3 regions of the Heyndrickxia sporothermodurans genome follow, and region 2 is predicted to be linked to each of the others. Evidence: riboswitches for the same ligand, from Rfam matches in the RefSeq annotation. Region 2 holds a riboswitch; each other region holds the start of a gene.
The links. Region 2 has a riboswitch for cyclic di-GMP ahead of B5V89_RS14575 (hypothetical protein). Riboswitches for the same ligand answer to the same signal wherever they lie in the genome.

Region 1 (2,275 bases), on a different contig from region 2:
TGATGCAGTAATTACGTTTATTGGTCTAAAGTTAGGTATGATAAAAGAGGCAAACCCATTAATGGATTATATATACAATCAACATTCAATCTTGTTTTTAGCAGTGAAACTGTCGTTTTCCTTCATATTATATAGTTTTCTATATGTAAAAAAAGTACCTGCAAAAAACATAGTAAAATACACGGCGTATATGGCCGTTTTGATTTACTCGTTTGTATTTTCACTTCATTTATATTGGATTGTAAAAATATAAAAGCGTCCAACTGAACGCTTTTATTTATTATTATTTAATTTCCATTTATTAAATTCTATAAACTCACGGAACTCATCTTTCGATACACCAGAATTCATTGCTTCACGAACGAGAAGTTCCCAGTCTGAATCAAGTTCGTTTTCATCCGTTTTTTCAATCTCCTCATGTAATAAGGAGTTCACGGAAATTCCTAAAACGGCGGCAATTTTTTCAAGAAATTGAACAGAAGGATTGGATTGGATATTTCGCTCAATGGAGCTTAAATATGATTTCGCAACTCCAGCCTTTTCCGCAAGTTCTGATAAAGATAATTGTTTTTGAAGTCGAAAATTTTTAATACGCTGACCAATCATACACTTCTCACCTTCCTCCGAATTATTATAACATATAGCGAAGGAATTGTTTCATATTTAGAACAAAAAATACGCCTAACATATGAACTATGTACCCATTTTTTAAAATTTAACCTCCAGTTTATTTTTTGAAAAGTATTCTTTAATATCAGAAATACTTATTCCCATATCTATTGCATCCAAAATTAAGTTAACCCATTCTTGATCTAACGACTTTTCATCTACCTTCATTTGATTTTCCATTTTTATCCCCCTAAAATACGATGATAGTATTTAGGTAGTCCAGCCACCATAGTCGGGACACCGGGTTTCGCCTAGTATCCCAATCCTTAGATCTGTGACTTTGCGTCCCTATTTTTCAATAGGTTTGCCCTTTTCTGATGAAAATTACCTTCATTTTTGCTATTACTTATTGTCTATTCCCTACAAACCTGAGTATAAAGGATTAGATAGTTGGATACTCGTGGAATTTGTCGATGTCGAAAATACATTAATTTGCAGCAGATTGAATCAAATCTTGTAGATAATCAAAGAATTTTGTATTTTGATGTAAATTAAAGTCGATTTACTAACTTATTTATGTAACTTGACCGTCAAAGGCTTCTAAAAATAATACTTAAAAGTAATATATTTTGTCGAAAGTCATATATAGATGTAGAAATGTTTTTTTAGGATTATTCTGTTTATTTTTAAAAAAAGCTTTTTGTGAATGATCAAATCATCTGTGGTCTGTGTATTTATTTTGTTTAGTCAACTTAATTAATAAATCGCGTTCTTCTTTAGATAATGGACTCTTCTCAACTGCTTTGGCATTTTCCCTAATTTGTTCCGCGTTGCTGGCACCGGTAATTACGGAAGCAACTGATTCATTAGCTAAATTATACTGCAGAGCAAGTTCTGTCATTTTGCGGTTTCCCAGCAATAATTTATCCTTGATTTCTTGCATTAATTCAACTAATTCCTGATAGGAATAATCCAAATACCCTTTTTCCGAAATCTTTTCTATGCTTCTTTCGCTTAATATCCCTTTCGCAACAGGTCCTCTTGTCACCGCACTAACAGAATGTTCTTTTAAAAGAGGGAGTATGTCCTCTTCTGGACGACGATCTAGCAAACTATACTGGATCATTACGCTTACAATATTCGATTTTTGCACATATTCTCGGATGACATTTGGGCGAATGGAAGAGATTCCATAATATCTAATTAATCCTTCTTTTTTTAGTTCCTCAAAAGCTTCAATTGTTTCATCAATCGGATCTTGAATTGTCCCGCCGTGCAATTGATATAAATCGATATAATCTGTTTGTAGACGGTGAAGACTATTTTTTACCGCTTCTTTAATATAAGCTTTTGAGGGATCCCAATGCCAACTCGTTTTATCATCATTCCAGCGATTACCTACCTTAGTTGCGATAATGACCTGATCACGTACCGGTTTTAGTGATTTTCCAACTATCTCTTCATTTAAACCAAAGTCATAAAGATCAGCTGTATCGAAGTAATTAATTCCTACATCAACAGCGGCTTTCACAATCTCTTTTGCGGCAATTTCATTCGTCCCTAAAGACATACATCCAAGCCCTAACTTTGATACATATAATTCGGATGTTCCTAATTGATTTTTCTGCATGAAATTTAGTCCTTTCTTTCATTAGTAGAACTTATT
Region 2 (2,275 bases):
TACAAACGGTATTTTTTTTCGAGCAATTTTTCGCATGCCTTCAGAAGGCTCCATACCATACACATTTAATCCTTTATTTAATAACTTCGCCGTTAAATTTCCAGTTCCTACACCAAACTCAACAACGGTTCCGGAAGAATGTTCAGCAACTTTCGTTAATATTTCATCATAATGGATAAACACATCTTCATATTCCGGATCATTTCCGGAAACTGTATTGTCATAAGAAAGGGACCATTCATCAAAAAGCTCATTAAATTCTCTGCCCAAACTTAATCCCCTCATTTCCTATAAATTAACTATGAATTAACTTTAGCACGGAATAGGTGAAAGTGCAATTACTTGAATAAAAAATGGGCAATATCCATCATAGTGGTCGTTTTCACTTGAACGGGACTTTTGCTTTTTCAAAAAGATTTTTCAAAAGAAAGGATTTGCATTAAAATAGAAAGTGGAGATTGTTTAATAAATACAACTTGAACATTCACATTCTAATTAGAGGTGATATCATGACATTATTGTCTGAAATTCTAAGCTATAACGAGGACTTTGTTTCTCAAAAAAAATATGAAGATTTTTCAACGACGAAATTTCCTGATAAACGATTGGTCATTTTAACTTGCATGGATACAAGACTAGTTGAACTTTTACATAAAGCGACCAATACGAAAAACGGGGATGTAAAAATCGTAAAAAATGCTGGGGCGATCGTCTCTCACCCTTTTGGAAGTATTATGAAAAGTCTATTGATTGCTGTTTATGAACTCCAGGCTGACGAAATATTAGTTATTGGACATCATGATTGTGGAATGAGCGCAATCGAGAGTGCCTCCATGTTAGAAAAGATTAAACAAAGAGGCATTGACGAAAAAACACTGGAAACGATTAAGTATTCTGGGATTAATTTAGATGAATGGTTCCAAGGATTTGATCATGTAGAAGAAAGTGTAGAACATAGTGTTAAAATGATTAAACAACATCCTTTATTATCAAATGACATTCCCGTACACGGTCTAGTTATTGATCCGGAAACAGGAAAATTAGATCTTGTTGTTGATGGATATAAAAACTAACTCTTTCCCTGCCTTGTTCAGGGAACTTCTTTTTAACGTTGCTTATCTTTATAAGCAATTCCTTGCAAAATATATTCAAAATAATGTTTAATATTTGATTTCCGCTTTTTGATGATTTGAAACATATGCAAGAGCTCTAGTAATTGTGTACGACTGAGATGAGTGACCAAAACATTTATAATTGTTTCGGTGTTTACCTCGTGTAATTCCCCCTCTTTAGTTCTAATTTTTAGTCCTGATAATGGGGAAATATACATTTTTAGCAAACCTATTAATTGATTTAAACTAATTCGTACATTCGAGTAATCCGTATGTGTGTCAATGTTAATTGACGGTTTTTGCATTATAATCCCCCCATTCCTAGTGAAATTAATAAGAATAGAAATAAAAAAACTATTCCTAAATGAAGAAATAGTCAAATAAGACATTCAATAAGTATGACTATTCGGTGGCCCGGCGATCATCATTCCTTGGAACCTTAGACCCGTAGCTTTGCGTCCCTCACTTTCGCAAGGTTTGCCATTATCGTAAAATCAGTGTTTTAAAATTTTGCTAATATACATTTTATATCTGTCCTTATCTTTTATCAACAATTATTGCTATTTTTCGACATCTTTTCACGCATTTTTCAAAATTATTTTTCGAATATTTATAAAATTACAACCAGTAGTGGTATTATAGTCTTATATAAACAATAGGAGAGGGACTCGAATGAAAAAAACTGCACAAATTGTTTTAATTTCTATTTCAATCCTATTTTCCGTTGGCCAAGCTGTCATTAAACAAACCTTTCATTTTAGTGACATCATTGACGCTACCATTGCGACAGTTATTGCCTGGTTTGTTGGCTGGCAATATGATAAGCTTCAATACTTTGCAAAGAAAAAAAAAGAAAATGAAGATGGTTATAGAAAATTAATTGATTGGTTACCAAATCCGATTATCATTCATGACAATAAAATTATTATTTACGTAAATGAAGCGGCGATTTCAATGGTAAATGCTAGATCAAAACATCAAATCATCTCAAAATCAATAATCGACTTTATTAGTAAGGAATATACTGATAGGGTTAATGAAAGATTGCATCAAATAAAAAAAGAAAGACAACCACTTCCTAACATTGAATACAAATTGACTCGATTTGATGGGCAATCGATATTTTTTGATGCAACGTCAGTATTATCGCGATATGAAGGAAA
Region 3 (2,275 bases), on a different contig from region 2:
GCTCTTATAAATTGGCTGAAAAATATCTGGGTCCCACCTCAAGCCCCGACCTTCTATTGAAAGCCGGCTTCAGATGAAGAAACAGATACCTATATGTGCCCTAATCAGAAACGTATTGAATTTCAATATCATTCTGTCCTCACATTAATGGCAGGGAATTTAAGAAAATTCCCGCTAACTACTAAAGTAATATAAGGATTCACCTTTCTCACTATTTGATGCTAGTTATATCCCAGACTCTTTTTTTTCACAAAATCACAAGCGCACTAGATGCTAAAGCGAGTCTGATAAATAAGCGGAGAAAGTTCCCTTAATTAGCATAATAGCACTGAAATTAGCTAAAATAGACGGAAGTTTTCCGGCTATTTACTCAAAAAACATGAAAATAGGTAATTTTTCTTTGCTTAATCGGAAAATTTCCGCTTATATCCCCCAAACCAAACTTTATTCAGCAGTATAACCGGAGAATCTCCGCTTATTTATATATCACTAGTTACTCAATAATGGTTTGCACAAAAAGTTCACATTTTTAAAGTAATTCCCTATTTTATTATTCACATATAACATTTTACCCTGTATAATGTCTTGGTATGGGTAAAATTAACCAAGTAATCCTCTTTTACTTGAGTATAATATCCTATTGGATTGATAGTTATTTAGGTCTACTTATACATCCTATCTCTAAATTAGAAACAGATTTCTAGCTAATACAATTTAATAAAGGATTACCTTATGATAATGGCAAACTTATTGAAAGATAAGGACGCAAAGCTACGGATCTAAGGCTTATAAGCTAGGACCGCCGGGTTACCAAGAAGGATTGGAAATTTGAAATGAGTTTAGAAGTATAGCTATAGCTTCATTTAATTTCATTTTATTAGAAGCTCACCAATCTTTAATTGGTGAGCTTTTTTTCTTGTGTAAAACCTTTATTAAACCTCTATATTTGATGGAAGCGCATGGCTGGTAATGAAAGAGTATAGACCTAGTGATTTGGTAATTATCTGGAGAGATTTAATAAAATAATGAAAGGAATGATTATTTTGAAGAAGTTCTTTAGTTTTGCAAATGTTTCATACAAAGCGCGATTTACGATGGTAAGCGTCATAAGTACATTAGTAGTTGCTATTGTTGTTACAAGCATTAGTTATTTTTCAGACATGAATTTTCTAATGGATAAGTTAGCAACCGATTCGACCAACACGGTAAAGGCTTGGTCAAAAGATTTAAATAATGATGATATTTTATCCTTAATGGAAAGTAAGGATGAGAATAGTGAGATTTCGAAAAGTCTTGTCGAACATTTTGATAAATTAGCAAAATATCAACCTGCAGTGGCCCAAGGGTACATTTTTGGGACTGAGTTGAAAAATGGTACAGATACGAGTGTTGTTTCAGGACCAACCTTTCTTATGGAGGATTTCAAGAAATCCAATCTTAACATCGGAGATATGTATACACAGCCTGAAATCATTGCCAAAGCCATTAAGAAAATGAAAGAGACAAAGTCATTAGTCTCTTCTGAACCCTATAAAGATTCTTTTGGAACATGGATTACGGTGTTAAAACCAATTATGAACGCGCAAGGTGATGTAGTAGCTTATTACGGAGTAGATTTTGAAGCAAAATCTTATATTGAGGGTAAACATCATGAAACGCTGATTATTATTAGTATTTTAATAGGATTATTGATTGTGGCATCAGTGATTCAATACTTTATTATGAACAGAGCATTTAGACCTATCCAGGGCATGATGGTTGGGATTGAAAAGGTATCAAATGGAGATTATTCAGTTAAATTAAAAGAGACGAAAGGTGAGTTTGGTCAATTAGCAGTTAAATTTAATGTGATGGTTGAAACGGTTGGAAAACTCTTAAATTCGGTGAAATCTGCATCTAGTGAGACTACAGATCATGCGAATACTCTTTACTCCTCAGTGGAAGAGTCAGGTAAAACAATTGAACAGATAACAAGTGAAATTACCGAAATGTCGTCGCGTTTTAATACTCAGACGGAGGCAACAGATGAAGTTCTCCAATCTTTACAAGAATTAGCTACTGGTGTTGATTCAGTTGCACGTAATTCAACAGATGTCAGTGAGCTTTCTGTTAAAACGGAAGAGCAAGCTCAAATAGGGAATGAATCAGTCAACAAAGTTAAAGAGCAAATGGCCTATATCAGTAGTTCAACGAAAAATTCGGAAGATAGCATTTTAGCTTTGAAAACACGCTCAGATGAAATCAGTAAGATTGTTCAGTTAATAACCGACGTCGC

Region 1: another riboswitch for cyclic di-GMP. It lies ahead of B5V89_RS07680 (anti-repressor SinI family protein); the one in region 2 lies ahead of B5V89_RS14575 (hypothetical protein).
Region 3: another riboswitch for cyclic di-GMP. It lies ahead of B5V89_RS00740 (methyl-accepting chemotaxis protein); the one in region 2 lies ahead of B5V89_RS14575 (hypothetical protein).

The regions. Positions count from the first base shown of each region.
Region 1 is NZ_NAZB01000019.1:17,397-19,671, forward strand. Features, by position in the region: gene B5V89_RS07670 (DUF5658 family protein) at 1-253, shown strand, start outside; gene B5V89_RS07675 (helix-turn-helix domain-containing protein) at 274-606, opposite strand; gene B5V89_RS07680 (anti-repressor SinI family protein) at 709-837, opposite strand; cyclic di-GMP riboswitch class I at 880-988, opposite strand; gene B5V89_RS07685 (aldo/keto reductase) at 1,325-2,239, opposite strand.
Region 2 is NZ_NAZB01000034.1:26,082-28,356, forward strand. Features, by position in the region: gene B5V89_RS14565 (class I SAM-dependent DNA methyltransferase) at 1-270, opposite strand, end outside; gene B5V89_RS14570 (beta-class carbonic anhydrase) at 510-1,073, shown strand; gene B5V89_RS14575 (hypothetical protein) at 1,106-1,417, opposite strand; cyclic di-GMP riboswitch class I at 1,518-1,604, opposite strand; gene B5V89_RS14580 (ATP-binding protein) at 1,785-2,275, shown strand, end outside.
Region 3 is NZ_NAZB01000004.1:26,435-28,709, forward strand. Features, by position in the region: cyclic di-GMP riboswitch class I at 731-815, shown strand; gene B5V89_RS00740 (methyl-accepting chemotaxis protein) at 1,026-2,275, shown strand, end outside.